One region of the Alteromonas sp. WD8-37 genome, then DNA from elsewhere that is predicted to be linked to it. Evidence: predicted binding sites of a transcription regulator. Region 1 holds the regulator's gene; the other holds the start of a gene.
The links. Region 1 encodes FliA, which starts transcription of late flagellar genes. Its sites were predicted from a motif close to CTAAAGNTNNNNNNNNNNNNGCCGATA; they were not measured.

Region 1 (15,399 bases):
CGGTATTTCATCGTACACCTCCAGCTGGCCAGCATTCACGATGCCCATGTCCATGCCAGCGCGAATAGCATGATATAAAAACACCGAGTGCATAGCTTCGCGCACAGGGTTATTACCACGAAACGAAAACGAGATATTGGAAAGCCCGCCGGAGATGTGCACATGGGGGCAGGTTTGGCGGATAATGCGGGTGGCTTCGATAAAATCCACCGCATAATTGTTATGATCTTCGATGCCAGTAGCGACCGCAAAAATGTTCGGGTCAAAAATGATATCTTCCGGTGGAAACTGAAGCTTTTCGGTAAGTAAGCGGTAACTTCGCTGGCAGATTTCCACCTTGCGGTCCTGGGTGTCCGCCTGGCCGGATTCATCAAACGCCATCACCACAGTTGCCGCGCCATATTGTTTAATTAACGCAGCCTGTTGTAAAAACTGGGCTTCGCCTTCTTTAAGGCTGATGGAATTAACGATGGCTTTGCCCTGCACGCATTTTAAGCCGGTTTCAATCACTTCCCACTTGGACGAGTCGATCATAATGGGCACGCGACTGATATCCGGTTCTGAGGCAATCAGATTTAAAAAGGTACGCATGGCCTCCACCGAATCCAACATGGCTTCGTCCATATTGATATCGATGATCTGGGCACCGTTTTCTACCTGTTGCCGAGCCACGTCCAGGGCGGTTTCATATTCACCGTCCAGGATCAGCCGTTTAAAGCGCGCCGAGCCGGTCACATTGGTGCGCTCGCCGATATTAATAAATGTTGCTATTTCTGTTGTCACACGCTCACCTTAATGCACGAAGGGTTCAAGCCCTGACAAACGCATCTTTACGTCAAACTGAGGAAGAGTACGGGGCGCTTTGCCCGCCACCGCTGCGGCAATTGCTGCGATATGCTCTGGGGTGCTGCCACAGCAGCCCCCGACGATGTTCACCAGGCCGGCATCCGCCCACTCGCCAATGTGCGCAGCCATGGCCTCGGCATCCAAATCGTATTCGCCAAATTCATTGGGCAAACCGGCATTGGGATGGGCTGAGACCAGAGACTCACAGACACTGGCAATTTCCACCACATACTGGCGCAGCAGGTCCGGGCCCAGCGCACAGTTAAGGCCAAAGGCAAACGGGCTGGTATGGCGCATCGAGTAATAAAATGCTTCGGCAGTCTGCCCGGACAAAGTGCGCCCGGAGGCATCGGTAATGGTGCCGGAAACCATCACCGGTAAGCGCAGCTCCAGCTGGTTAAACACCTGCTGCACCGCAAAAGCAGCGGCTTTAGCATTTAAAGTATCAAACACGGTTTCCAGCATGATGATATCCACCCCACCGGCAATCAGGGCTTCACACGATTCGCTGTAGGCCTCGACCAGCTCATCAAAGGTCACATTACGCTTACCTGGATCGTTTACATCCGGACTAATAGAGGCTGTACGGTTGGTGGGCCCTAACACACCGGCCACAAAACGCGGTTTATCAGGGGTTCGCCGGGTAAACTCATCGGCGGCCCGGCGGGCCAGCTGGGCAGCCTGCAGATTAATCTGTCGCGCCTGCGCTTGCATATCGTAATCCGCCATGGCGATGGTGGTGGCATTAAAGGTGTTGGTTTCAATGATGTCGGCGCCAGCCGCCAGATAATCACAATGGATCTGATAAATCAGCTCGGGCTGAGTCACGGCCAGCAAGTCATTGTTGCCTTTTAAATCACAATGCCACTGGGCAAATTGTTCGCCCCGATAATCCGCTTCCTGCAATTGATGCTGCTGAATCATGGTGCCCATGGCACCATCTAACACCAGGATACGCTGCCGGGCAGCGGCGTGTAATTGCTCAATCTGTGTCACGTTGTACCTCTTGTGGGGGCCGCGAACCGTCAGCCAGTAAATTTAAATCATAAGGGGTGGTTTGATACACATAATAATTCAGCCAGTTGGTAAACAGCAGACTGCCATGCGAGCGCCAGCGTACCAGAGGCGCACCGGCCGGATCATCCTGAGTAAAATAGTTGAGTGGAATGGCCGGGTCGAGCCCTGCTGCGCGATCTCGATGAAATTCTTCGCTCAAGGTATCCGGCTCATATTCAGGATGCCCGGTGACAAACACCTGGCGCTTATCCTCACTGGCCACAATATAGGCACCGGCCTGTTCTGATTCTGCAATGACGCTTAAGCCTGGCACCTGCTGGTATTGCTGCGCCTGGATATGGCCAAAGCGTGAATGCGGGGCAAAAAACAGCGGGTCATAGCCACGCAATAGCTCATTGTGGGGGTCATTTACGCGATGTTCATACACCCCGGACAATTTGGTCTCGCGGAGCTGGCGCTTCACACCATAATAATGGTACATGGCAGCATGGGCTGCCCAGCACAGATACAGGGTGGATTGGACATGACGCCGGGCCCAGTCAAAAATGGTGGCCATAGCCGGCCAGTAATTAACCTCGGTATAATCCAGATGCGCCAGTGGCGCGCCGGTCACAATCAGGCCGTCGTACCGCTTGTGGCTGACCTGCGAAAACTCATGGTAAAACGCATCCATGTGCGACTGTGGAGTGTGCTTGGGGGCCTGATTATCGATACGGATGAGGTCCACATTGATTTGCAATGGCGTATTAGACAACAACCGCAGCAGTTGCACCTCGGTTTCAATCTTGTTGGGCATGAGGTTTAAAATCCCCACCTCCAGCGGCCGAATGTCCTGATGCGACGCGCGCTGGCTGTCCATGGTAAAGATATTTTCGCCCAGCAATACATCCTGGGCGGGCAGTTGTTCAGGAATTCGAATCGGCATGGCGGCTCCACCACAAAGTATCTTGACTCTATTGTGGCGCGCTCAGGGCGGATGTCAACCAATTTACGTCTAGACGTCTAAACGTTTTTGATTACAGTGATTTTGCGATGCTCTGCTTCGAAACTACATCAGACTGTATCGGGCTAGGAGCTTAGGATATTGCAGGGATCAATGTTTATGAATCGTTATGATCAATTCGGCTTCGGCGCGGGGAATATCACAGGATTCCATGATCTCATCCACACTGGCGCCCTGGCGGACCAGTTCGGCAGCACGTTGGTATAAACGCATGGACGGATCCTGCTGTTTGACTTCACGCAGCTGATTTTCCTGCTGGGTGAGCAGGGTTTGGAGTTGTTGCAAATGCTTACTTTGAACTAACGAGCGGCTTTGCTGTTCATCCAGCTGATGTGAAAAGGCTTCCAGCTGTGCCTGGGCCTGGGTCAATGCAGCGTTGGCCTGCGCATTGTGAGCAGCATGTTGCCGGCGCAGATTCAGCATTCCTACGAACAGTGCCACCACTAAAACCAGCGCCACAGCGGCTAATGCAAGAGCCAGGACAGCAAATTGTGAGGCGTTCATAGCAGACACCATAAAAGGTTGAATATCAGTAGATTACCAAGGAGTGCCCGGTTTAAACAAGCGCACCGCCGGAGGCTACTGTAACAGCCGCGGCGGTGCGAGGTGTTCACCCGGTAACAATAGCGGTTACAGATGAGCCAGTTCGTCCCACTCTTCATCGCTAAGCAGCTTGTTCAGGTCAACCAAAATCAGCAGCTCGCCATCACGGTTACTCACACCCTGAATAAACTTGGCGCTTTCCTCGGTGCCCACATTCGGCGCACTGTCGATTTCAGAAGTTTTCAGATAAACCACTTCGGCCACACTGTCTACCAGAATGCCCACCACCTGCTCATCAGACTCGATAATCACGATGCGGGTATTGTCGGTGGTTTCGGCCGGGGCCAGACCGAAGCGGGCGCGGGTATCAATGACAGTGACTACATTGCCACGCAGATTGATAATGCCCAACACATAATCCGGCGCGCCAGGCACCGGGGCGATTTCGGTGTATCGCAACACTTCCTGCACCTGCATCACATTGATGCCGTATGTTTCATCGCCCAGACGGTAGGTTACCCATTGCAACACCTGATCGTTGCTGTCAGGGGGATTGTTGATTGCTCTTTCTTCACTCATGAACCTGGCTCCGATAGTTCAGACAGTTAGTCCTGGCTGCCTAACCCTTTGTTTAGCATTGATATTAGCTGATTTACATCAACTAACGCACACATTCTTTGTTTTACCATGCCGGCCAGCCAGGGGCGTTTGCCCTGGCTTTCCCGCCATTTAATATCATCTTTGGTTAAGGTCACGGTATTAACCAGCTTGTCGCAGGCCAGCCCCCACAGGCTGTTGCCCAGCATGATCAGGTACTGATAATTGAGATTATCCGCCATAGTCTGATCATATTTTTCCGGCATCACCCAGCGGGCCGTATCCACCACATTGATTTTTTGTTCTCGGTGCAGCATCACCCCTTTAAACCAGGCTGGCTTGCCAATAAGCGGCCCCACCTTTTCCAGCTGATGAATCCCGCCTAAGGTGATGAGCGGTACTGCCAGAGTGAGCCCGGCCACATCAAAAAACAACGCCTGAAAGGTCTCGTCCAGCTGACCTTTAAGGGCCTGTACCGACGCTGCAACAGGCTCGCCCTCTGCATCGTCTTGAGGCTGGTTCAAGGCTTCGACCACCGGTGTCACAGGCGTCGCCACCACCGGCTCCTCTTCAAACGCCGCTGGGATGGCTACCTCACTGACCGGCGCAATAACAGGTTCTTCGGCATCCGGCCACTGCGCCTGCTCTAACAAACGCGCCGTGGTTTGCGCCACTGTCTCGCTGACAACCGGCTCGTGCAGCAGACTGTCCAGATACTCCTGCATCACGGCTTCCTGGCCTAACGGACTGTGCTTACTCATATTACTGCCTGCTCTACGAGGGTCTCTAAAAATGTTGCATAGGCCTGCACACCGCGCGCTTTGGGAAACGCCACGGAGGCGGGTAATTGCGCCTGGCTGGCATCGCGAAAGCGGGTGTCGACCGGGATCATGCCGGCATACACATCACCGGCATAGTCTGTCATCAGCCTGGCCTGGGCTTTAATCGCTGCATTGGTGCGTCGGTCAAACATGGTGGGTAAGATAACCGTGTTGAAACGCTTGTTCAGCGAACGCCCCATGATCACCAGGGTCTGCATCATGCGATCAAGCCCTTTAAGGGCCAAAAATTCCGTCTGCACCGGCACAATCACCTTGTCACAGGCCGCCAGTGCATTGACCATTAGCACACCGAGTACCGGCGGGCAGTCAATCAGCGCCACATCAAATTTGTCCTGCACGGTGGCCAGGGCTTTTTTCAAAATAAGGCCCATGCCTGGTTCACTGCCCATCTTGCGGTCCAGGGTGGCCAGCGCCATGCTGGCAGGTAGCACATATAGGCCATCTACCCGGGTCGGGCACAGACAGTTAAGCACTGTATCGGCATCAAGGGTGGCTTTATTAATAAAAATATCGTACACCGAGGCATGGATCCGGTCGGCATCAATGCCGAAATAATAGCTCAGTGACGCATGGGGATCGGTGTCGATTAACAAGACCTGCTGGCCTTGGGTGGCCAGCAGCCCGCCCAGGGTCACGGTGGTAGTGGTTTTGCCCACCCCGCCTTTTTGATTGGCAATTGTCCAGATCTTCACCGGCCCGGATCCTTATCCTGTGGCCATTTCGGTTTGCACACACGCCGACATATGGTCGATGCCAATGCTTTTGTGGGCAAGGTTGGCTTTGGCCACGGCCTGCGGCATGCCATATACCACACACGAAGCCTGGTCCTGAGCCCAGATGGTAGCCCCGCGTTCGCGCAACGTCTGACAGCCATCGCGGCCATCGGCGCCCATGCCGGTTAAAATCAGGCCCAGCACATCGCCGCCATAGCACTGAGGCAGGCTGGCAAAGGTCACATCCACGCTGGGCTTGTAAGTAAAATTATCCTCGTTGCTTTCGCTAATCTGCACCACGGCCTGGCCCTGACGCGACACTACCCGCAATTGTTTGCCACCGGGTGCCAGATACGCATGGCCGGCTTTAAGTACATCGCCATCGCTGGCCTCCTGTACCTGAATTTTGCACTGGCTATTAAGACGCTGGGCAAATGCCTGGGTAAAGGTGCCGGGCATATGCTGCACCAAGATGATTGGGTGGGCAAAATCAGCCGGCAGCGGCATCAATAATTTTTGCAACGCCACCGGGCCACCGGTGGAGGCGCCGACCGCCAGACAGCGGTAGGATTTGCCTGAACGGGTTACCGAGGTAACGGGCGCCGGAGCAGGCGCCGCCGGGGCATTGGCCTGGCCGCTTAATACTGATGAAGAACGAATAAACGCCGATTTGGGTGCATTGCGGGGCATGCTGATGGCATCCCCACGCGCGGCAGGCATGGCTGCACGCCGGATCCCACCACCACGGCGCGCCAGCAAGCGCACCTTGGTGCGCAATATGGCGGCAGCTTCCTGACGCTCGCCGGCAATGTCTTCAAACTTTTTGGGTAAAAAGTCCAGCGCACCGGCTTCCAGCGCGTCCAGTGTGGCTTGCGCCCCCTGATGGGTTAACGAGGAAAACATCATGATGGGCAGCGGGCGGCGTTGCATGATAGCTTTGACCGCGCTGATCCCATCCATCACTGGCATTTCCACATCCATGGTCACCACATCCGGATTGAACCGGCTGATCATGTCGATGGCTTCCTGGCCGTTGGCGGCTTCTCCTACCACTTCCAGATCGCGATCAGCATTTAAAATATCGCGAACCCGGCGGCGGTAAAAACTGGAGTCATCCACAATCAACACTTTAAACGCCATGTTTTACTGCACCCTTGTTACTATTATGCTTGCCTGGTGACGCTGCCTGCTTGTGCTGACGCATGCTTAGCTGCGCTTCGCATAGCGCTTAAGCAGACCGGGAATATCCAGGATCAGCGCAATGCCGCCATCTGAGGTGATGGTCGCACCCGCCATTCCCGGGGTGCCTTGCAACAGCGCATCCAACGGCTTGATCACCACTTCTTCCTGGCCAATCAGCGCATCTACCACAAAGCCGACTTGCTGGGTGCCGATTTGCACCACCACCACATGGCCTTTTTCGCGGTCCACCGCTTTACCGCCACGGATCAGCCAGTCGCCTAAGAAAAACAGCGGGATGGCTTTTTTGCGCACAATCATGGTCAGTTGGCCATCGACAGTATTGGTCTTGCTGACATCCATATTGATGATTTCGCTGACCGCGCCAAGCGGCAGCGCAAAGGTTTGCTTGCCGACAATAATCATTAAGGTAGGCAAAATCGCTAGGGTTAACGGCACCTTAATGTCTAAACGGGTGCCTTTTCCCAGTTGTGAGTCGATATTAATGGTACCGTTGAGCTGGGTGATTTTTGTTTTCACCACATCCATGCCCACACCACGACCAGAAATATCACTGATTTCGGTTTTGGTTGAAAACCCAGGTGCAAAGATCAGATTAAAGGCATCTTCATCTGACATGCGTGCAGCAGCATCAGCATCTAATACTCCACGGTTAATCGCAATATCTTTCAATTTGGCGGGATCCATGCCTTTACCATCATCTTCGATGCTCAGCAAAATATGATCGCCTTCCTGTGATGCCGACAAACGCACGGTTCCCATGCGTGGTTTACCCGATGCCTGACGGTCATCCGGCATCTCGATACCATGGTCTACCGAGTTGCGTACCAGATGCACCAGGGGATCGGCCAGGGCTTCTACCAGGTTTTTATCCAGATCGGTTTCTTCGCCTTCCAGTTCCAGGGTAATTTCTTTTTTCAGGCTGCGAGCCAAATCACGCACAACCCGCGGGAAGCGGCCAAACACTTTTTTGATTGGCTGCATGCGGGTTTTCATCACCGCGCCTTGAAGGTCACCGGTCACCACATCCAGATTGGCAATGGCTTTGGTCATGGATTCATCATTGGTATTGATGCCCAGGCTCAGTAAGCGGTTTCTCACCAGCACCAGCTCACCCACCATGTTCATGATCTGATCCAGCCGCTTGGTGTCGACCCGTACTGTGGTTTCGGCCGGTGGTGTAGCTGCCGTTTTTTTGTCTTCTTTTTTTGCCGCCGGCGCATTGGCTGAGGCCGGTGCCGGGCTACTGGCCGCGGCAGGTGTCGAAGTACTGGTTGCCTGCTGTTGCTTGGCGGCGCTCACCGCCTGGGTGGTAGCCGTATCCACAGCATCTTCGGCCTTGGTAGGTTGACTGGTAGCGGCCGGCTCAGCATCTTTGGCTGTGGGGCCCTGGCCCTTGCCATGTAACTGGTCCAGCAACGCTTCAAATTCATCATCTGAGATTTCATCATTATTGCCGCCCGGGGCAGCGCTGGACGTGGCTACCGGGGCTGGCTCGGCTGCAGCCTGAAACTGGCCTTTACCATGCAACTCGTCTAACAGTGCTTCAAATTCATCATCGGTAATATCATCCCCGCTACCGGCCGGCGCGGCGGTGGCAGACACCGGTTTATTCTCGGTTGCGGCCACAGCATCAGCCGGGTTGGCGGCGCGCCCGGGCGCGCCACTGCCGTGTAGTTCATCCAGCAGCTTTTCAAATTCGTCTTCGGTAATTTCATCAATACTGCCACCGGCGGATGGCGACATCGCTGCCACTTCCGGAGCTTGCGGTGTCTGCTCTACCACCTGCTGCAGGTTGTCATCCAGATTGCCCGGGGTAGCAGGCTGGGCACCGGCCCGGCTGGCATTGTCAAAAATCGCCTCATCCGGGGTTTCTGGGGTGCTTAGCTGATGTAACAGCTCCACCAGGGCCGGGTCCGCTGGTTCCAGCGGCTCACGGGATTTGACCTTTTCAAACATGGCCACCACCACATCGGTGGCTTGTAAGATGGTGTCCATCAGCTCAGGGGTCAGGGTGCGCTGACCATTGCGCATGACATCAAAAACATTTTCGGCACCGTGGCAAATCTCCACCAGTTCGGTCAGCGATAAAAAACCGGCGCCGCCTTTTACTGTGTGATAACCGCGAAAGATTGCGTTGAGCAAATCACTGTCTTCGGGGTGATTTTCCAGGTCCACCAGCTGCTCTTGCAACTGCTCCAGGATCTCACCGGCCTCTACCAAAAAGTCCTGTAAAATATCTTCGTCTAAATCAAACGCCATCAGCCCGCTCCCTTAAAACCCTAAGCTAGACAAAAGGTCATCAACATCGTCCTGACCTTTTACAACGTCGTCGCGTTCTGCGGCATTCATGATCGGCCCTTCTGCTTCGACTTTTTCGTTTTGTTTTTGTTGTTTTGCCGATGCTTCGGCAGCACTGACCTCAGGCTCACCAAACATGGTCAGCATGTTCACCAGGCTGTCTTCCACTTCTTTGACCAGCTCGATAACCCGACGGATCACCTGCCCGGTCAGATCCTGATAGCCCTGGGCCATCAGCACTTCGGTCAGTAGCGCGGTAAGACGATCGGATTCGGATGATGCATCGCTTAACAGCTGATCGATATCGCCGCATAAGGCTTTAAACTCGCCCAGCTCGATCTGGCGGGTCATCAGCTTTTTCCATTCTGGCATGATGCTGTCAATTCGCCCGGATAACGACTCGGCGATCGGCATACTGGCTTCCACCGCATCCATCGTGGTGTTGGCGGCTTTCTCCGTTTCCTCAATCACGTAGGTCAGGCGGGTTTGGGCATCTGGAATATCATCATTGGCCAGGCCAACAATGCGTTCATCCAGTTGAAAATTATTCAAGGCATCGTGCAGCTGGCGCGTTAGCTTGCCCACTTCGGCAAACAGCTCGATGGATTCTTTGGTAGATATCGCTTCCAGCAGGCCGTGAGCAGCAGCGTTATCGCCCTGCTCCAGGTAAGTCACAAGCTGCCGCGCTTCTTCTAATGAAATAGGCACATTGACATTGGTCGACATCCAGTTTTCCTCTGTGTCTGTCAGAACAGCTGGATTACCCTAAGCGTTCGAAGATTTTATCTAATTTTTCTTTGAGGGTAGCGGCGGTAAAGGGTTTTACCACATAGCCATTTACGCCTGCCTGAGCGGCAGCCACGATTTGTTCTTTTTTGGCTTCGGCAGTCACCATCAGCACCGGTAGCTGCTTGAGTTTGTCATCAGCGCGGATCGCCCGCAGCAGGTCGATGCCCTGCATGCCTGGCATATTCCAGTCGGTCACCACAAAATCAAAATCGCCCTGTTGCAGCATCGGCAACGCAGTGCTTCCGTCATCCGCTTCCTGGATGTTGGAAAAGCCCAGATCCTTCAATAAATTCTTTATGATTCGTCTCATCGTAGAAAAATCATCTACCACAAGAATTTTCATATTTTTGTCCAAAATGGCCTCCACCGGGGATAGTAATTATTATAAATCGTTCTAGGTTTGGTTAGTTATCGGCACGCCACGACTGCATTTTAGCTTTTAATTTTAGCATTGCCTGGCTGTGTATCTGGCTGACGCGAGACTCACTGACATCCAGTACTTCACCGATTTCCCGCAAGTTAAGTTCTTCGTCATAGTACAACGAAAGCACAATCGCTTCACGCTCGGGCAGCGTGGTGATGGCATGGGCCAGCGCTTTTTGAAACGCGCCCTGCATCAAATCTTCCAACGGGGTGTCAGCCCCCTGATTAGCCGGGGTGGTGATCACATCTTCCGACACGCCTAAGTCTTCAATGCCCACCAGTTTGCCGGCATTTACTTCATTGAGCATTTGATGGTAAGTGTCCAGTGATACATCCAGCTTGGCTGCAATGTCCACATCACGGGCATCGCCGCCAGTTTCCCGCTCTACTTCATTGATGGCTTCGGTAATGGCGCGGCCATTTTTATGTACCGAGCGCGGCGTCCAGTCGCCTTTGCGGATTTCATCCAGCATAGCACCGCGGATACGGATACCGGCGAAAGTCTCAAAGCTGGCGCCTTTTGAGCCGTCAAAATTTTTGGCCGCTTCTAACAAACCAATCATGCCCGCCTGAATCAGGTCATCCACCAGCACACTGGCGGGTAAACGCGCCATCAGATGATGGGCGATACGCTTGACCAGCGGCGCATGCCGCTCCACAAGCTGGGCTTTATTGGTTTGCTGCTGATAAGCGGCCGCTTTGTTGTTCAACGCTGCATTCCTACTGCTTTGCCGGCGACAAGTTGCTCAATAAAAAATTCCAGATGCCCGCCCGGTTGATTCGGAATGGGCCACTGTGCGGCATTGGCCGCCAGACGGGTAATGGCCTGGGCTGCTGGCGAGCCGGGAAAGGCATCGACAATGGCCGTTTGTTTGCGCACTGCTTTACGAATATTTTCGTCAAACGGTACAGTTGCCACTAACTCCAGCGCCACATCCAAAAAGCGCCCGGTGACCTTGGAGAGTTTATTAAACAGCTCCTGGCCTTCGCGCATGTCCCGCACCATGTTGGCCACAATCTTAAAGCGGAACACCCCGTGTTCGCGGTTCAAAATTTTGATCAACGCATAGGCATCGGTTAAGGAGGTTGGCTCGTCGCACACTACCACCATGATATCCTGTGACGCTTTGGAAAAGCTCAATACCATGTCTGAGATCCCGGCGGCGGTATCCACAATCAATACATCAATTTGCGAGCGCAACTCACTGAACGCGCGGATCAACCCGGCATGCTCGGTGGGTGTCAGTTCGGTCATAGACTGGGTACCGGAAGTGGCCGGTGCGATCTTGATACCATGGGGGCCGGTCACCAGTACCTCATCCAAGGTACATTCGCCGGATAACACATGGGCGAGATTTTTTTCCACCCGCAGGCCCAGCATCACGTCCACATTGGCCAGGCCAAGGTCAGCGTCCAATACCATTACACGCTTGCCTTGCTTGGCCATGGAAATGGCTGTATTCAGGGTAATGTTGGTTTTCCCTACCCCACCTTTACCACCAGTAACGGCGATGACTTTAATTAATCGTGACTGATTCATCTTTCGTAAGCTACTCGCTTGATCTTCAATCATACTGCCTGTGCTGAATTTCCGATATTACTGGCACTAGTATGAGTCAAACCATACTTTTTATAAAGCTTTGCCGCAGCAGAGACCAGAGATTTTGCATCTGCCACTTTAATATCCTCGGGCACCTGCTGGCCATCGGTCAGATAACTGACCGGCAGCGCATGTTCAATGGCTACACTGAGCACCTCACCTAAGCTGTAACATTCATCCAGCTTGGTAAAAATACATCCGTCCAATTTCACTGCATCGTAGGCGTGAATGATACGCTGTAATGCGGGATATTGGGTATTTGCCTGCGCCACCAGGTATTTTCTCACCGGTTGCATCTGGCCACCGTCAAACTTTGCCAGTTGCTTGATCAAGCGGCTGTCACGCTGGCTAAAACCAGCAGTATCGATCAACACCATGCGCTTGTGACGCAGCTGGAACAATAATTCGGCCAGTTCTTCACTGGATTGGGCCTTACGTACCGTACAGCCAATAATCTTGCCATAGGTGGCCAGTTGTTCATAAGCTGCAATCCGGTAGGTATCGATAGTGATCATCGCCACCTGATCGGCACCGTATTTTTGCGCATAGCGTGCAGCCAGTTTAGCCACAGTGGTGGTCTTACCGGTTCCGGTTGGCCCCACCAGCGCTACCGCGCCGGTTTGTTGCAGAATATCATTGCCAGAAACATTGACGCGATTAGCCAATAGGTTAAGCAGATAAATCCAGGCTTCGCGTTCGTTGTATTCTTTTGGTGTGTAATTCACCAGTTGTTCAGCCAGGCTGTAGCTTAAGCCCATGCCTTCTAGACACTGCATCATATAGCTTTGGGTCGGGCTCTGGCGCTGCTGCTTGTCGTTCATCAGGCCGGCCACCTGAAACTGCAGCACATTACGTAAAGAGGCCAGCTCTTCCTTGATGGCATCCAGTTCACTGGTGTTGCCGCTGTGTGCAACCGGCTGGCCGGTAAATTGAGTGGGCGCTTCCTGGGCTGACTGCGAACGCTCTAAATCTAATTCATTTTCATCGTCAAAAAAGTTAAAGCCATTGTGCGGGGCCTGACGCGACGCAGATGGTTGCGCTGATTGTTGTGACGGGCGCTGAGGTACTTGTTGCTGCTGAGGCTCTGGCTGACGCTGAGGGGCTGCAGCTTGGGCACGTTCAGCCTGCTGACGCTCAACATTTTTATTTACCTGCTTTTCCAACAGCGCGCGCAATGTATCCGGGCCATCATCGCCGATGATTTCGCTTAAGCTGGGCGTGCCGCCTGATGTTGAGGTGGATTTGGCCGCCGGGGCTTTACGCGGGGCTAGCTTGGCTTCGGGTTCTTTGTCGTAGGCTGCCACCAGTTCAATCCCGTCGGCTACCTTGCGGTTGGACATGATCACAGCTTCGCCACCTAACTCGGCTTTTACTGCATTCATTGCTTCGCGCATGTCTTTGCCAAAAAAACGTCTGATTTTCATTGCAACCTCTACTCATGCCCCGCGTCAGATTATTGACCCACTGAGCTGACAATTTTTATTTGTTTGTCATCTGGTACTTCCTGGTACGACAGTACATTCAGGCCAGCCACAGAATATTTAAAGAAGCGGGAAAGTACCGGGCGTAACATGCCAGATGTCAGCAGTACTGCTGGTTCACCGGACAATTCCTGTTGCTGGCTGGCCTGTTGCAATGATTTTTGCAAGCGGTCAGCCAGGCCAGGTTCGATGCCGGCGCCATCTTCCCCTCCTGCCTGAAGGGATTGGTGCAACATCTGTTCCAACTCTGGCGCCAGAGTTATGACGGGGATTTCCGGTGTGCCCTGGCAGATTTCCTGGGTGATTAAACGCTTCAGGGAAATACGCACCGCCGACACCAGTACATCCGGGTCCTGGCTCTTGGTGCCATATTCACTCAAGGTCTGCACGATGGTGCGCATATCGCGGATAGGCACCCCTTCAAACAACAGGGTTTGCAATACTTTGACCACGGTACTGAGCGGCAGAATATCCGGCACCAGCCCTTCCACCAGTTTGGGATTGGTTTTGGCCAGCATATCCAACAGTTGCTGCACTTCTTCGTGTCCTAATAACTGATAGGCATTGTTGGTCAGCAGCTGAGATAAATGGGTGGCCACTACGGTAGCTGCGTCTACCACGGTATAACCTAAGGTCTGAGCATGCTCACGCTGATTGGGCTTGATCCACACAGCATCCAGGCCGAAAGCCGGGTCTTTGGTGACGCGACCATCCAGGCTACCAAATACCTGCCCGGGGTTTATCGCCATTTCTTCATCATGGCTGATTTGCGCATCGCCAATGGTCACACCTAACATGGAGATGGTGTAGGCGTTAGGATCTAAATCGAGGTTATCGCGAATATGTACCGGCGGGATTAAAAAGCCCAGCTCTTGTGACAGCTTTTTACGCACACCTTTGATGCGGGTCAGCAGCTCACCGCCCTGGGACTTATCGACCAGCGGGATCAGGCGATAGCCAACTTCTAAGCCCACGGTGTCGACCTGCTGTACATCATCCCAGCCCAGTTCTTTCACCTCTGGCGTTTCAAGGGTCTCACCATTGGCCGGCGTCAGTGGCGCAGGCTCTTGCTCGGCTTTTTTGGCCTGGCGGGTTTGCCAGTACGCATAGCCACCAGCAATGGCCGAAAAGCCCAAAAACGCAACATGCGGCATGCCCGGGATAATCCCCATCACAAACAATACCGCCGAAGCAATGTACAACGCTTGCTGATTGCCTAGCTGGCTGCGAATTTCTTTACCCATTTCCTGGGTTTCGTTTTCGCGGGTCACGATGATGGCAGTGGCCACCGAAAGCAACAACGATGGAATTTGCGCTACCAGGCCATCACCAATGGTTAGAATGGTGTACACCTCCACTGCGCTGCCAAAGGTCAGATCGTGTTGCAGCATGCCAATAAACAAGCCTCCCACGATGTTGATCAGCATTATGAATAAGCCGGCGACCGCGTCACCTTTAACAAATTTTGACGCACCGTCCATGGAGCCATAAAAATCGGCTTCTGCAGTGATTTCTTCACGGCGCTGACGGGCCTGGTCCTGGTCGATGTAACCGGCATTCAAATCAGCATCAATAGCCATCTGTTTACCGGGCATGGCATCGAGGGTAAAGCGAGCGTTGACTTCCGAAATCCGGCCGGCACCGGCGGTTACCACTTTGAAGTTGATGATCAGCAAGATGGCAAAGACCACAATCCCCACCGCATAGTTACCACCGATGACCACGGCACCAAAGGCTTCGATAACCTTACCGGCGGCATCGCCGCCTTCGTGGCCGTACAGCAGCACCACCCGGGTGGAGGCCACATTCAATGCCAGACGCAATACCGTGGCGATCAGCAAGACTAACGGGAAAATACCAAAGTCGATGGGGCGCTGGGTAAATACCGCCACCAGGATGATGACCAGCGACAACGCAATGTTAAAGCTGAACAGGATATCCAGTAAAAACGGCGGCATGGGCAGGATAACCATGCCCATAATGGCCAGCAGTACGATGGGGGCACCCAGGCCGCTGGCAATTTTTTGCAGCTGACTCTTGTCGA
Region 2 (15,399 bases), 110 kb from region 1:
CACTGGGCCCGGACACACCCACTACCTTCAAGCCTGGCCGCTACACCCAGTCAGAGCAAACCTTTGACCTGGGTCTGACCAAGCCGGTGGATATCGGCATGAGTGAGCCGCTGTTTGTGGCTGGTGGTTTCCAGTATCGCCACGAGACCTATGAAAGCTTGGCCGGCGACACCGCCTCGTATGAAATCGGGCCACTGGCGTCCCAAGGATTTGGGATTGGCTCAAACGGCTTCCCTGGCTTATCAGCCCGTAGCCAGAATGAAGCCTCGCGCCACAATATTGCCTTTTATCTGGATGCAGAGATGTATCTGACCGACGACTTCCTGGTGGCCGGTGCGGTGCGCTACGAAGACTTTTCAGATTTTGGTGACACAACCAAGGGTAAAATTTCGGCCCGCTGGCAGTTAACTGATGCGTTGGCGTTGCGTGGTGCCATCTCTACCGGCTTTAAAGCGCCGACCATTGGCCAAAGCAATGTGCGTAACGTTACCACTGCCTTTGGTACCGACGGTGAGCTGATTGACCGGGCTACCTTGCCGCCGACCGATCCCATTTCGGTACAAAAAGGCGGTACCGTGCTGACCCCGGAAGAGTCTGAAAGCATGAGCCTGGGTGTGGTGGCCAACTTTGACAATGGCCTGTTTGTCACTGTGGATTACTACAACATCGAGGTTACCGACCGCATCAGCACCACCTCTGGGATCAAGCTGACCGAAGAAGACATCGCCACCCTGTTAGCGCAAGGGGTCAGTGACGCTTCCAGCTTTACCGAAGTCAGCTATTTTACCAATGACTTTGATACCACCACCGAAGGGGTGGATGTGGTCGCCAACTACAGCCACGATATGCTGGGCGGCAACACTAAATACTCACTGGCCTATAACTGGACCTCCACCGAAGTGGATCAGGCTTCCGGCAACATTTCTGCCGAGCGGATCCGGATGCTGGAAGATAACCTGCCGGCCGTTCGCTGGAGCCTGACTGCCAATCACACTAATGGTGACTGGCGCCTGCTGGGCCGGGTGAACTACTTCGGCAGCATCTACGAGGACCACCTGGACTCTGCATTACCCATTGATGATATCGGCAGTGAAGTTACCCTGGATCTGGAAGTCGGCTACTATGTAAACGACAACATACAGCTGGTAGCCGGTGCCAAGAACGCGCTGGATGAGTATCCGGACGAAAACGTGCTATATGATACAGAAGTGGCAGGGGCGGCGTACCCGGTAACCTCACCCATTGGCATCAATGGCGGGTTCTACTATCTGCGCGGTATTTACACGTTCTAACCTGGCAAGGGGGCATCAGGCCCCCTTACTCGTTGCACAACGGATGACAATACCGCAACGATATTGCATGATGGCAAATAAAGTAACTTATTATATTAATTAGAAAAGTTTAATGACAAAGACGTCGAGCCTGACCGATACCTACTTAAAATACCGCAGCAAGCTGATGCGCGCGGTCAGTGCGATCGTGAGCCCCGACGATATTGAAGATATCGTGCAGGAAGCCTATATCAAAAGCTACGAAGCCGAGCTTAATCAGGAAATCGAATTTCAGCGGTCTTACATGTTGCGCACAGTGCGTAATCTGGCGCTCAATTATGTCACCAGTGCCGCGCAACAGTTAAATGACGCGGTGGAGGACATGGATACCTTACCGTATGATCTGATTGGTTACAGTTTAGATAACGATGTGGAAAGCAAAGAACGCTTTGTGCATTTTTGTCGTGCGGCGGAAACCTTATCGGTGGATGTAAAGCGCGTCTTTTTGCTTAAAAAAGTGTATGGAATGAAACAAAAGGATATCGCCGAACTGCTGGAGCTAAGTGAAAGCACAGTGGAAAAGCACGTCGCCAAGGGACTACTGATGTGTTCGCGGTATCTGGCTAATCTTTCTCAGGCTGCCGAACCCAGTGGCAGCCAGAGGCCAAATCAGGGTGTTCGCAGTCAATGAACAACATTCGGCAATTTACCAGTAAACAGGCAATTTATGAGCAGGCAGCCGAGTGGATCAGCAAAATTGATCGCGGGCTGAGTGAACAGGAAACCCAGCAGCTGCAAGCCTGGCTGGAAACCAGCAGCGGTCATCGTCGGATGCTCGAAGAGCTGGCTAGTTTATGGGACGAAATGACCGTGTTGTCCACGGTCAAAACCCTCTCTGCCGCTCGCGCGGTAAAACCACGGGCAGCCAAGTGGCAGGCCCTGTGGGGCCGCGGTAAGCATGCCATTGCAGCCTCGTTGTTGATTGGCGGGCTGGGGCTGATGCTGTTGGGCGCCATTCCCTGGTTAAACCATGAACCGTCGAACACCGTTGCTGCTGCTCAGCGCATTGCCACCGCCATCGGCGAGCAGCGTAATATCAAGCTGGCGGACGGTTCGCTGGTACAGATGAACACCAACTCGATAATAGAGATCGACTTTAGCGGCGATGCGCGCCGCATCTCGCTCCAACGCGGCGAAGCGCATTTTACCGTGGCCCATGACCATTACCGGCCATTTGTAGTGGAAGCCGGTGACAATACTGTGACCGCTATCGGCACCGCGTTTAATATGCAGCTCACCGATGACAAAGCCTTTGAGCTGGTGGTGACCGAAGGCCGGGTCCTGGTGCGCCAGGCCAGCGCACAGCCAGAACGCTCAAGCGCAACTGCGTTAATTGACCCGGACAATGCCGCAGCCGAATCGCTGGTGGTCTCCGGTGAAAAAACCCGCATCGCCGGTGAGATTGGCCCTCGCCAACAGCTAAGCGATGAAGCAGTGCAAGAGGATTTGGCCTGGCAGCAGGGCATGATTGTATTTAAAGCCGAGCCGCTGGCCTCGGCGCTACAGGAGATTGGCCGCTATACACCGGTGACCTTTGCCATTGAAGATGAAGCCCTGCAGCACAAGCGGGTGGCCGGCTATTTCAAAGTGGGCGATATCAGTGGCCTGCTGGCGGCGTTACGTACCAGCTTCAATATTCAACACGAACGCGAAGGCATGACCATCAAGTTGCGTCAGGCCAGCCCCGCACCAGCGCAGAGTTAAGATATAGCGGTTTTTTTTCCTTCAAACCTGTGCCAGTATTGAAAAAATCGAATATTGGCCAGGCATGCGATAGTCGGGCCCGGGATCTGCCGGGCGGCAAACCGCATGGGCCGCTAAATAATAATGCTAATGACGGGATGGTTTCGTGCGTGTGTAATGCTGCTGCTGGCCGCCGGCTCAGGTCCGGCGCGCGCGGCTGCGCCTCAAACTTACGCATTTACCATTGAAGGGCAGTCAGCTCAGCAGGCCCTGACCGAGTTTGCCCGCCAGGCCGATACCACGCTGCTTTTTGACTATGATGTTATTGCCAATATCACCACCAACCGACTCCAGGGAGAGTACACCTTACAGGAAGGGCTGCAGGCTTTGCTGGCCGGCACTGAGCTGGCGGTGCAGGTGGATGCCAGTGGCCGCCTGAGTGTGCGGCATAAAGATTACCTGCGTCAGGCCAGCGCCCCGGCCAGCTCACCGGAAGCAGCCAGTGAAACGTCGATGGAATTTGGTCTGGAGCGCATCGCGGTGGTGGGGAGTCGCAATGCCCCGCGCTCAGTGGTCAGCTCCAATGTGCCGCTGGATATCATCTCAGCCAGCGCGTTTAATGCCCAGGGAGGCACCGATCTGGTCAGCATGCTGGCCACCGCCATCCCGTCGCTAAATGTCAACGACCAGCCGATCAATGATGCCACCAGCCTGGTCCGCCCGGCCAATCTGCGCGGCATGGCCTCGGACCACACCCTACTGCTGTTAAACGGTAAACGTCGCCATCGCTCTGCGGTGATCACCTTCTTGGGCGGCGGGTTATCAGATGGCGCGCAAGGCCCCGATATTTCTGTGTTACCGGCCACTGCGTTACAGCAGGTTGAAGTGCTGCGTGATGGGGCGGCGGCGCAATACGGCTCTGACGCCATTGCCGGTGTGATCAATTTTGTTTTAAAAGATGCCAGCGAAGGCGGCATGCTGGCAGTAAAAACCGGCCAGTTCGGTGCCGGCGATGGCCAGATGGTGCAGCTGCAAGGCAATCTGGGCCTGCCGTTATCATCCCAGGGCTTTGCCAATTTCACGGTCGAGTACCGCCAGCAACAACCCACTTCCCGGTCGGTACAGCGTAGCGATGCCCAGGCGCTGCGCGATGCCGGCAACCTGGCGGTGCCTGAGCCGGCCCAGGTGTGGGGTACCTTAAAAGTCAATCATGATGTCAAAGCGGCAGCCAATCTGGGCTACCGGTTTTCTGACCAGCACGCCTGGTACGGCTTTGCCACCCTGGCTCAGCGCGATATCAATGGCGGCTTTTACTATCGTAATCCGCACGGCCGCGAAGGCGTGTTTGTGCAGGCCGATGATCGGAGTGCTTTGCTGGTGGCAGATTTAGACGGGCTCAATCAGGGGATTGCCTGCCCGCAGGTAACCATTACTAGCGGCAATGTGCTCAGCCAGCCAGATTATGCGCTTATCGCCGATAACAGCACCGCTGTGGGGCGCAACTGCTTTGCCTACAATGAGTGGTATGCCGGCGGCTTTACCCCGCGGTTTGGTGGGGTGATCAATGATGGCAGTGTCTTTTCCGGTTTTGAGGGCCAGTTGGATAGCGGCTGGCAATATGATATCAGTGCCGGGCTGGGCTATTCTCATATCGACTACAGCCTGGTGAACACGGTCAATCCATCGCTGGGCCCGGCCTCGCCGCAGCAGTTTTCCCCCGGTGGGGTCAAGCAGGTGGAGCGCACTGCCAATCTGGACTTTAGCCGGCCTTTCTCCTGGCCGCTGACACAGGCACCTCTGCAGGTCAATGTCGGCGCAGAGTGGCGCAGTGAAACCTATCATCAGCAAGCCGGCGATGTGGCATCCTGGCAGGCCGGGCCATTGGCCGCGCAGGGCTTCAGTGTGGGCTCAAACGGTTTTCCCGGCTATCAACCTGCTGCCGCCGGGCACTGGAGCCGCAGTAATTACGCGGTGTATTCAGACGTCCTGCTGCAGGCCGAGCGCTACAGCGCCGGTATGGCGGTCCGGCATGAGCGTTTTACTGACTTCGGGACCACCTTTGATGGCAAGATCAGCGCCCGCTATGCGCTAAGCCCGGCGCTGGCGGTGCGCGGCTCATTAAGTACCGGCTTCAAAGCCCCCACGGTGGGCCAGGCCAATGTAATCAATGTCACCACCGCGTTTGCAGCAAACGGGCTGGAAGATCAGGCAACGCTGCCGCCCACCCATCCCATCTCGGTGCAACTGGGGGCGCAGCTGCTGCAGCCGGAAGAGTCTGTAAATCGTAGTCTGGGGCTGGTGGCCACCTGGGGGGAGACCGCCTACGTGACCCTGGACTATTTTAATATAGATCTGCGTAATCGCATCAGTACGACCTCGGCAATCCCCTTATCGGCGGCTGATATACAGGCGCTGGCCCGCATCGGGCAAACCGATGCCAGTCGCTACGCTGCCGCCAAGTTTTTTGCCAATGATTTTGATACCCGTACTCAGGGGATTGATTTGGTGGCCCACTGGTCGCTGTCGCAGGGGGCGCTGCTGCATGATGTGGATCTGGCCATCAATTGGACTGATACCCAGGTAGAGCGAATTTCGTTGTATCCGGTGGCTAGCGAGGATGGCCAGGTGAACCTTAAGCCTAATCTGACTGCGTCGCGGATGCGCATGCTCGAAGACAATCTGCCGGCGGTGCGCGGCACCCTGACAACCCGTCATCACTGGCAAAATGTGTCGCTATTGTGGCGCGCCAATTATTACGGCAGTTTTTACGAAGATCATCTGGACGCCTCAGCGGGTCTGGATATTACTGGCGAGGATATGGTGACGCTGGATGCAGAGCTTAGCTGGATGTTATCAGAACGCTGGACGCTGGCAGCGGGGGCGGTCAATCTGACCGACGAGCGGCCTTCTTTAAACCCGTATCGTGAGCGGGTGGGGGCCTTGTATCCGCCCACCTCACCGGCGGGGATCAATGGCGCCTTTTTTTATGCGCAGGCGCTGTGGCAGTTTTAATACTTAGCCAACATCTTTAAATAACGAATCGTCGATGATGGTGTTATCGATGATCTGCTGGGCCATGGCGATGCATTTGCCGCACTGGCTACCAATATCCATTACTTCACGTAATTCACGCAGGTTGCCTGCGCCTTGGGTTTCAACGGCTTGTTTGATGGCTTTGTCTGTTACGCCATAACACATGCATACGTACATGGAACTGCTCTCCAATCACTGTTGCAAATGATAATAATTGCTATTTACGTGACTTGCAAGTGAATGGCTTTGGTTTGTTCTGAGGTTTTTGCAATCTCACTGATTTACCGATGAATATTTTCTATCAGCTGAATCGAGCTTGGTTTTTTCAAATTCGCACCAATATTGCTTACGCCGGTAAGAGGCGATTTATATAAATAGCTTAGCTAACTAAGCACAATAACTTATTCTGTATGGAGTAAAGCATGAGCGTATTAGTAGGCCGTCAGGCCCCAGATTTCACAGCCGCAGCTGTGTTAGGCAACGGTGAAATTGTAGATAGTTTTACCCTGAGCGAAACCATCAAGGGTAAAAAAGCAGTAGTCTTTTTCTACCCGCTGGACTTCACCTTTGTGTGTCCATCTGAGCTGATCGCTTTTGACAAGCGTTTTGAAGAATTCAAGCAGCGTGGTGTGGAAGTGATCGGTGTGTCTATCGATTCACAATTTTCGCACAATGCATGGCGTAATACCCCAGTAAACGAAGGCGGTATTGGCCCGGTTAAATATCCGCTGGTTGCCGACGTGAAGCACGAAATCTGTAAAGCGTACGACGTTGAGCATCCAGAAGCTGGTGTGGCTTTCCGTGGTTCGTTCCTGATTGACGAAGAAGGCATGGTTCGCCACCAGGTTATCAACGACCTGCCGCTGGGCCGTAACATCGATGAGATGCTGCGTATGGTTGACGCGCTAAGCTTCCACGAAGAGCACGGTGAAGTGTGCCCGGCTGGCTGGACTGAAGGTAAAGCCGGTATGGACGCCAGCCCTGCAGGCGTAGCTAAATACCTGTCTGAAGAAGCAGAAGGCCTGTAAGGCTGATAGCGCTTTAAGACAAATAAGGCCGCCTGTTTCAGGCGGCCTTTTTTTATGCGTTTTTCGCCTTGTCGGTATCGTCGTCGGCCGGTAACGGCCAGCCGCCCAGAGCGCGATAGCGATTCACCATATAGCAGAATAAATCCACGGTGCGGCTGGCATCATACAGCGCACTGTGGGCTTCTTTTTGGTCAAACGCAATGCCTGCCGCCTGACAGGCCTTGACCAGCACAGTTTGGCCTAATGCCAGGCCGGCCAGCGAGGTGGTGTCAAACGAGACAAACGGATGAAACGGCGTGCGCTTGATGTTGCTGCGTTCAATCGCTGCGTTAACAAAGCTTTGATCAAAGGTGGCATTGTGCGCCACAATCACCGAGCGCTGGCAGCCGGCAGCTTTTTGCGCTTTGCGGATGGTCTTGCACAGCTCTTTCATCGCCTCACTTTCCGCGATGGCACCGCGCAGCGCACAATGCGGGTCGATGCCGTTAAACTCCAGCGCAGCAGGCTCTAAGTTTGCTCCTTCAAACGGGGTAATATGAGCATGAAAGGTTTGATCGGGCTGTAAATCACCGTTTTCATCCATCTTTACCGTCACCGCTGCCAGTTCCAGTAACGCGTCGGTGGCGGCATTGAAACCGGCTGTTTCAACATCAATGACCACCGGAAAATAGCCGCGAAAGCGGGTCGACAGAGTAGGGGTGTCGTCAGACATAAAACCTCATGGGCAGCGTGCTCGGGCCAATGCGGCCGGGGCAAGTCAAAAATCAAATTATCGCAATATTGCCAGGCTATATCTACCCCGCCGGTGACGCGAGAGCGCCAGATTACTGCTAAACTTTTTGTCCATCCGGACGATAACCCCATTGATAGGGTTTTTATGCTAGCAGGCACACGATGAACAGACTGATCATTTTAATATTGTTAAGCGGGATGATGTCTTTTTCCGGTCATGGCGCTATGCGCCAGTATGCCGCGCCCGTGGCGTCATCAGACTGGCTACTGGCAGATCAAACCCGGCTGCAATGCCAGTTGGCTCACGAAGTGCCCGGTTATGGTAAAGCCACGTTCACCAGTGTGGCAGCCAAGCAGCTGAATATGGAATTTGAAATGCAGATGGCCTTGCTGCCTAAAAAGGCCGGTATTGCCGCAGTGTATTCGGTCCCGCCGCGCTGGATGCCCGGCCAACAGGCCCGGCCCATCGCCGAGATGCAGTTGCGCCGCCAGTACAATGGCGACCTGCCGGAGGATGCCGCCTGGACCATGCTTAGCGAGCTTGAAAAAGGCTTTTGGCCCACCCTGTATTATCAGGATTGGTACAACCGTAATGACAAGATTGCGGTGGCGCTTAACGCCAGTAATTTTATGGGCACCTACCAGCAATTTGTGCAGTGCGTGTCTAACCTGTTGCCGTTTAGCTTTGACGATATCGCCTACACCGTACTGTCTTATGAAAAAAGCAGCACCGAACTGACCGACTATTCACAAAAGCGCTTGGAAATGATCGGCCAGTATTTAAGAGAAGACAGCAATCTTGAACTGGTCTTGTTAGACGGCTATACCGACAGTTATGGCGGGCGCTGGAGCAACGAGCAGTTATCCATCAAACGCGCCAATCAGGTCAAAGAATATCTGGCCACATTGGGGGTAGAGCAGGCCCGCATCGAGGTCAACGGACATGGCGAAAAACGCCATATCGCACCCAATGATACCAGCGACAGCCGCGCGCTTAACCGCCGGGTGGTGGTGCAGTTGTCGAAAAGCTAAGCCGGCCCTGGCTTAGCTGGCGGCGCACCGGCGGCACCTGGTCGGTAAATACGCCATCCACCTGCACAGTGTGCAGCAACCATTTCAGCAGCGTGTCGGCCTGCATGTTGAGTGCAGGAGCATCGGAACGGTAGGTATAAGGGTGGATCAGCAGCCCCAGCTGCCGCGCCTGACCCACCCAGGCAGCCACTGCGGGTGGGGACTTTTTCGTACTGTCAGCCAGCATCGGGATCCAAGGGCCAATCCCATCTGCCACCTTAGCCACAGCTTTTAACCCCGCCGGTGTCAGTAGCCAGTCATAATCAGTGGCCGATTCCTGCCAGCTATTCTCTGCCACCAATTGTACCAGCCTGCCTTTATAATCCAGCTCATTTCGCAGCCGTCTGACTTCCTTAAAATCGAAGCACTGTATTGTTACCGGCGTGCCCGTTTGTACCATCGCCGGGTGCTTTAGCGCCTGCAGGATCTGGTGCGAAAGATCCACACCATTTTTACGGTGCCAGGCTGGCGCTTTAATTTCGATGTACATGCCGATATGCTGGCCGGTCTGACGATTAAGTTCGGTGATAAGTGCGATGTGCTCTTCTAATGTGGCGATACCAAAGCCACTTGGCACGCCGCGGTAACGGTTAGCAAACACCGGCTGCTGCTTCGCATTCTCGCGGCTGTGCACCTGCAGTTGCCGTAATTCGGCCAGGGTAAAATCCAATGCATAAAAATGCCCGTCGTCGCGGGCGCGACCGGCAAAGTGCTGATCGACATTGGTTACGGTTTCTAAATAAATATCATGCAGCACCACCAGCGCCCCATCTTTACTGGCCACCACATCCTGCTCGATATAATCGGCCTGCTGGGCATAAGCCAGCGTGGCTGCTTCCAGCGTATGTTCAGGGAGGTAGCCCGAAGCTCCGCGGTGGGCGATCACTTCCACCGCGCCAGCGCGGACGCAGCCCAGTAGCAAAACCAAGGTGCATAGCCAGACAATGGCGTGAGGTTGAATGCGCATGGCTAAATTCCTGTTGAGGGTGGGTGGGACAGCCGGCGGCTCATTCCCATGTGAATAACTCTGTCATAAACTGGTTAAATTTGGTACAACAGAAGCGTGAACACTGACAAAGGACTGTCATACGGTGAATACCCATCCTCAAGCAAATACCAGCCATCTCTCCACCGGGTGGCTCTCCGGGATAAAAACCCGGGCCTCGCTGCATATTGAACTCCTGCTGGCGGCAGTGCTTATTGCCGGCTATTTTTGCTGGCAAAGCTACGATAAACAAACCGCAGCAGATATCGCCACCGATCTGCGCAAAAGCGACTTTGTGTTTATCGATTATCAGGCCATCGACCCGCAAACTGATCCCCGCGTGCGGTACATCCTGCTAAAAGTTACAGGAGTATCAGCGGACCAGATCACCTTCAAGGTAGGCCGGATCGGCTACAAGGATCCCGTGCCAGCCCGCGAGCATGTTGAATTTGACCGCCCGGTATTAATGAAAGATTTTTATCGGCAAAAACCACTCACACTCACCCAACAGCAAATCAGCGACTTTTACGACCAGGGCATTGTGTACGATGCCAAGCGCCCGGTTACCGTATACGTCGACGGCTGGATTGTGATTGAAGAGTGGGAAAGGTATCAGGAGTAGGCGAGGACGGGAACTGTCGCTATGGCAGCGTAGGCGGCTTTATCCACCCATAAAGTCATGGCGGAGAGCCTCCACTGTCCACCATTTGAGTCATCGCGGCGGAAGCCGCGATCTCCAACTAACAACTACAGGTCTAACTCAAAGGGTACCGATGGGGACCCCGGCATTACGAGAACAATATCGCTTTAAGACGGAAAAAATATTGCTGGGGAGCACAAATTTTATTGACGATTTCACTCGTCAGTCTTGTCCTTGTACTCACACAAATCTTCAATAATGCATGAACCACACCGGGGCTTGCGGGCGATACAGGTATAGCGGCCATGCAAAATAAGCCAGTTATGGAGATCCACTTTGAACTCCCGCAGTACCACTTTGAGCAGCTTTTCTACAGTTTTACCCATGGCAAACTTGGTACGGTTGCTTACCCGGTAAATATGAGTATTCACGGCAATGGTGGGCCAGCCAAAAGATAATAAAGATAGATAGTAAGAAATTTATTAATTTATCGTCCGATTTGTACCAATAGCGGTTTTAGGTTAAAGCACAGCGAAGTTCCAAATAACAAAAAGAGGCAGACATTTAACTTCAAATTCCCCTTCAAATAGATATTTGAGCGGTTTAAACCTATCAAACACCAAGCCGAATATTACTGAGCCTTCTCAGGAATACCCTCTGGGGAAGATAATTTACTCATCAAGGTGCTTTCGACCTTGATGTTTACATGGTAAATTGCGTAAATTAAAAGTAAATAGACGCGCGCAGGTTAGCTAGCCTTCCATATTGTTTGCGGGCAGAAAGTTTTTAATGTTGCATCCTACATAGATGATGTTGGTTGTTGAGTAGGAGTTGGTAATCAATCAGTTCATGCTAGGTCGGAGAGTGAATCATTTATATCATTGCGCTTAGCTAAATTGAGTGGAAATGGTTTATACATACGAGATGAGCCAAGGCTGCACTTTCACTAACACACCGTCTGGACCCTCTTGCTGCAATTCATGAGCTTGTTAATAATGAGTCGCAGTTTATCATTGATACGCATCCACCAACCCTCTCGCATAGCCAAATACGAAGAATTATAGCTTAGTGAATCTGGTGCATTAAAAATCACATATGAGGAAATCGAGCACTACAAAGTGACTAGAGGTTTCTTTAATAATTATCATTTCTGAGAAATGAGCAGCTGTTGAGTGATGACTAATTCGACTAAAAAGTGTATTGAACACGTTCGCTGTGCTCTCTGGACTGCCTCGCCATTGCGCGTCAGTCATTCTCACTGACGTTATGGGTAGAACCAATTGACAAAAGAAACACCACACTTTTTGGCTGGCGGCGGTGCAATGGGTGCGCGGTTACGGGCCTTCGCCTGGGAGCAGACACCCCTGGGTGCATCAGCAGCCTGGCCGTCGTCACTGAAGACGTTGGTGGGGATCATGTTGGCGTCAAACCAACCGATGTTTGTAGCGTGGGGTGCCACGCGTACTCTTATCTATAATGATTGCTATGCAGAAATCCTCGGAAACAAGCATCCAGATGCGCTTGGCCGGGACTTCTTAGACGTCTGGTACGAGATCCGGGAGGAACTCCAGCCGATAGTATCTTCTGCTCTGAGAGGCGAGCCCGTGCAGATGCAGGACATCCCGTTGGTGGTACACCGGCACGGCTATCCGGAGCAAACTCATTTTTCCTTTTTCTATTCTCCAGTGCGAGGGGAAAGTTCGGAAATCGACGGATTGTTCTGCGCGTGTACCGAGATCACTGCTCAGGTTCTGGTCGAGCAGCGGTTGGCCGAAAGCGAGGCCCGGCATCGCGGTGTGCTAACCAACATGGACGAGGCGTTCCTGTTGCTGGGACCCGATTTCCGCGTGCTGGAAGTCAATGATGCCGCTTCGCGCCTGATTAAGGCGAAAGGCGATCTGATCGGCGAGGAGCTCGAGGTCCTATTCTCGGAAGACGGGCTGGCTTCAGTCAACGCTATGTGCCAACGCGTCAGTGCCAGTGGTACACCGGAGCGACACGACTATTCCCACGTATCAGCACAACAAGGAATGTGTTGGTATGAAGCACGCGCCTACAGGGTCGATGCGGGCCTGGCCGTGTTCGTTCGCGATATCACTGAGCATAAGAAAATGGCAGCAGATGCAGCGAACGCGGCCGAACGCGTGCAACTGGCGCTGGATGCGGGCGCCATCGTTGGGACCTGGGTTTGGACGATACCGGACAATCGCTTTATTGCAGACGCCCGCTTCGCCGCCACCTTCGGACTCGACGAGGCACTGTGTAAGTCGGGCCTCCCACTGGAACTCGTTATGGAATCCATTCACACCGAGGATCGCGACCGCGTCTCGGCGGCGATCGAGGAAGTGATGGGGCGGGGGGGCGCATACAGGTGCGAATATAGGGTTTGGCACAGGGATGGTACACTCCGCTGGGTCGAAGCCAACGGCAGAGTAGAGCTAGACCCCGACGGTAAGGCGGTCCGCTTCCCGGGGGTACTGCTAGACATCGAGGACCGGCAACGGATGGAAGCCGAACGCGACCAGGCCGGCATGCTGTTGCGTATGTTTACCGATGCGGTACCCGGAGTGGTGTATGCCAAGGATCGTGCCGGCCAATTCATGGTTGCCAACCGCGGAGTCGCGGAACTACTTGGCCTGCCCCCGGAGGCGTTCCTAGGTCGCACGGATGAAGACGTACTCGCAGACAGAGCCCAGAGCGCCGCGATCATGGCAACCGACCGCCGCATAATGGACTCCGGTATTGGTGAGCAAATCGAAGAAGAGGTTATGCTATCCGATGGGACCCCGGCCATCTGGTTATCGACCAAGGAACCCTGGCGTGATGAACAGGGAAACATTCTGGGGTTGATTGGCTCGTCCGTCGATATTACCGATCGTAAACGTATGGAGAACGCATTGCGCCTGTCTGAACAGCGCTTTGCACTGGCCATGGACGTGGCACAATTCGGAACCTGGGTCTGGGAAGTGCAAACAGGCGACGTTCGAATGGACCCGCGGTGCAGGCAGATCGTCGGTGCTGCAACTGATGATGCGGTGGTGACGTTGGACGTCTTATCCCAGCGCATCCACCCCGATGACTGGCCACGGATTGAGGCTGCCCTCGAGCACGCACTTCGGCCCGGTACCGGTGGAAGCTATTCGGAGGAGTTCCGATGGATCCACGCCGACGGTAAGGTGGTGTGGACGATGGCGCGTGGGCAGGTATTGTTCGAAGGCGATGTGCCGGATGCCAGACCATTGTCGATGATCGGGACGGTACTCGATATCACAGAGCGCCGGCGGATGGTCGAGAGTCTGGAGCAGGCGGATCGCCGCAAGGACGAATTCCTCGCCATGCTCGCACACGAGCTGCGCAACCCTCTCGCGCCCATCGGGACAGCGGCGAGCTTGCTGGAGATGGCACCTGTAGATGATGAAGCGCGCGTAAGGGAGATTGGCGGCGTCATCACGCGCCAGGTTGTGCATATGACTGAGCTTGTGGACGACCTGTTGGACGTCTCGCGGGTGACGCGGGGCCTAGTGGAATTTGAGCGTGAGCCAGTAGACATCCGCTCGGTCATGAATGCTGCAGTTGAGCAGGCCCAGCCCCTGATCAGTGCGCGCGGGCATGTCCTGACCACGCAATTGTGTGATACGGCGCTGGTCATCGGCGACCGCCACAGGTTGGTTCAAGTGGTGACGAATCTGCTCAATAACGCAGCGAAGTACACACCTGCTAACGGTCGGCTGCAGATGTCGACACAGGTCGAAGATGAAAAGGTGCAGCTGAGTGTCACAGACAGCGGCATTGGTATGGACGACGCACTGATGTCAACGGTCTTCGACCTATTCGCGCAGGGTAAGCGCACCCCGGACCGCTCCCAAGGGGGCCTGGGAATTGGCTTGGCTCTAGTACGCAGCATAGTGGAGCAGCATGGCGGTAGTGTAACAGCCACTAGCCCTGGCCTGAACTTGGGTAGCACTTTCACCATAACGTTGCCACTGGCGGCAACTGATGAGGTGCTAGTACAAGTGCCACCTCTCACCACTGGTGGGAGTACAGCTTTAAAAATACTGGTGGTGGACGACAACCGGGACGCGGCGGAAACGCTCGGTTTTCTGCTGAATGCATTGGGCCATGAAACGGAAGTCGCCTTCGATGGCGCTGGTGCGCTGGCTATCGTGCGAGCAGAACCACGCTGGGATGCTTTCATCCTGGACATTGGACTACCCGACATAACGGGGTATGAACTCGCAGGGAAACTCAAGATGGCTGCGGATTGTTCAACCTACATCACGTTGACGGGCTATGACCAAGCCAGCGATCGTCAGAAATCAAAGGCCGCAGGTTTTGACCACCACCTGGCTAAGCCTGTTGACTTCGGCCGGTTGCAGCAAATCCTTAATGGAATCGGCTCTGTACAGCTTGAGCAAAGTGAATAGATCCTAGGAGGCTGATGCGAGATATGAGTAAAGAGCCAATGCCGCCTAATACTTACTCTGTTTTTTCCTTAAACTCGCACAAGTCTTCAATAATACAAGAACCACAACGGGGCTTGCGGGCGATACAGGTGTAGCGGCCGTGTAATATCAGCCAATGGTGGACATCCACTTTAAATTCCCGCGGCACCACTTTAAGCAGCTTTTCTTCGACCTTTTCCACGGTTTTGCCCATGGCAAACTTGGTACGGTTGCTTACCCGGTAAATGTGAGTATCCACGGCAATGGTGGGCCAGCCGAATGCGGTGTTCAGCACCACATTAGCAGTTTTACGGCCGACACCGGGCAGGGCTTCTAATGCTTCGCGACTTTCGGGGACCTGGCCGTTGTGTTGCTCCAGCAAAATCCGGCACATCTTATACACATTTTCGGCTTTGGAGTTATACAGGCCGATGGTCTTGATATAGCTTTTCAG

Region 2: the regulator FliA is predicted to act here: its motif matches at 7,906-7,932, upstream of ACTUJZ_RS08215 (flagellar protein MotY).

Annotation. Positions count from the first base shown of each region.
Region 1 covers NZ_JBUZOV010000002.1:505,346-520,744, reverse strand. Annotated here, with positions in the region: gene metH (methionine synthase) at 1-783, opposite strand, end outside; gene ACTUJZ_RS07780 (homocysteine S-methyltransferase family protein) at 793-1,842, opposite strand; gene metA (homoserine O-succinyltransferase MetA) at 1,829-2,788, opposite strand; gene ACTUJZ_RS07770 (DUF2802 domain-containing protein) at 2,957-3,370, opposite strand; gene ACTUJZ_RS07765 (chemotaxis protein CheW) at 3,497-3,988, opposite strand; gene ACTUJZ_RS07760 (chemotaxis protein CheW) at 4,015-4,767, opposite strand; gene ACTUJZ_RS07755 (ParA family protein) at 4,764-5,540, opposite strand; gene ACTUJZ_RS07750 (protein-glutamate methylesterase/protein-glutamine glutaminase) at 5,553-6,701, opposite strand; gene ACTUJZ_RS07745 (chemotaxis protein CheA) at 6,768-9,023, opposite strand; gene ACTUJZ_RS07740 (protein phosphatase CheZ) at 9,036-9,788, opposite strand; gene cheY (chemotaxis response regulator CheY) at 9,823-10,206, opposite strand; gene ACTUJZ_RS07730 (RNA polymerase sigma factor FliA) at 10,256-10,984, opposite strand; gene ACTUJZ_RS07725 (MinD/ParA family ATP-binding protein) at 10,981-11,847, opposite strand; gene flhF (flagellar biosynthesis protein FlhF) at 11,844-13,298, opposite strand; gene flhA (flagellar biosynthesis protein FlhA) at 13,328-15,399, opposite strand, start outside.
Region 2 covers NZ_JBUZOV010000002.1:614,468-629,866, forward strand. Annotated here, with positions in the region: gene ACTUJZ_RS08180 (TonB-dependent receptor plug domain-containing protein) at 1-1,292, shown strand, start outside; gene ACTUJZ_RS08185 (RNA polymerase sigma factor) at 1,405-1,962, shown strand; gene ACTUJZ_RS08190 (FecR family protein) at 1,959-3,035, shown strand; gene ACTUJZ_RS08195 (TonB-dependent receptor domain-containing protein) at 3,165-6,026, shown strand; gene ACTUJZ_RS08200 (bacterioferritin-associated ferredoxin) at 6,030-6,224, opposite strand; gene ACTUJZ_RS08205 (peroxiredoxin) at 6,470-7,075, shown strand; gene rnt (ribonuclease T) at 7,128-7,787, opposite strand; gene ACTUJZ_RS08215 (flagellar protein MotY) at 7,970-8,839, shown strand; gene glpQ (glycerophosphodiester phosphodiesterase) at 8,802-9,845, opposite strand; gene ACTUJZ_RS08225 (hypothetical protein) at 9,970-10,485, shown strand; partial or broken gene ACTUJZ_RS08230 (endonuclease III) at 10,719-10,958, opposite strand; gene ACTUJZ_RS08235 (PAS domain S-box protein) at 11,784-14,927, shown strand; gene nth (endonuclease III) at 14,980-15,399, opposite strand, start outside.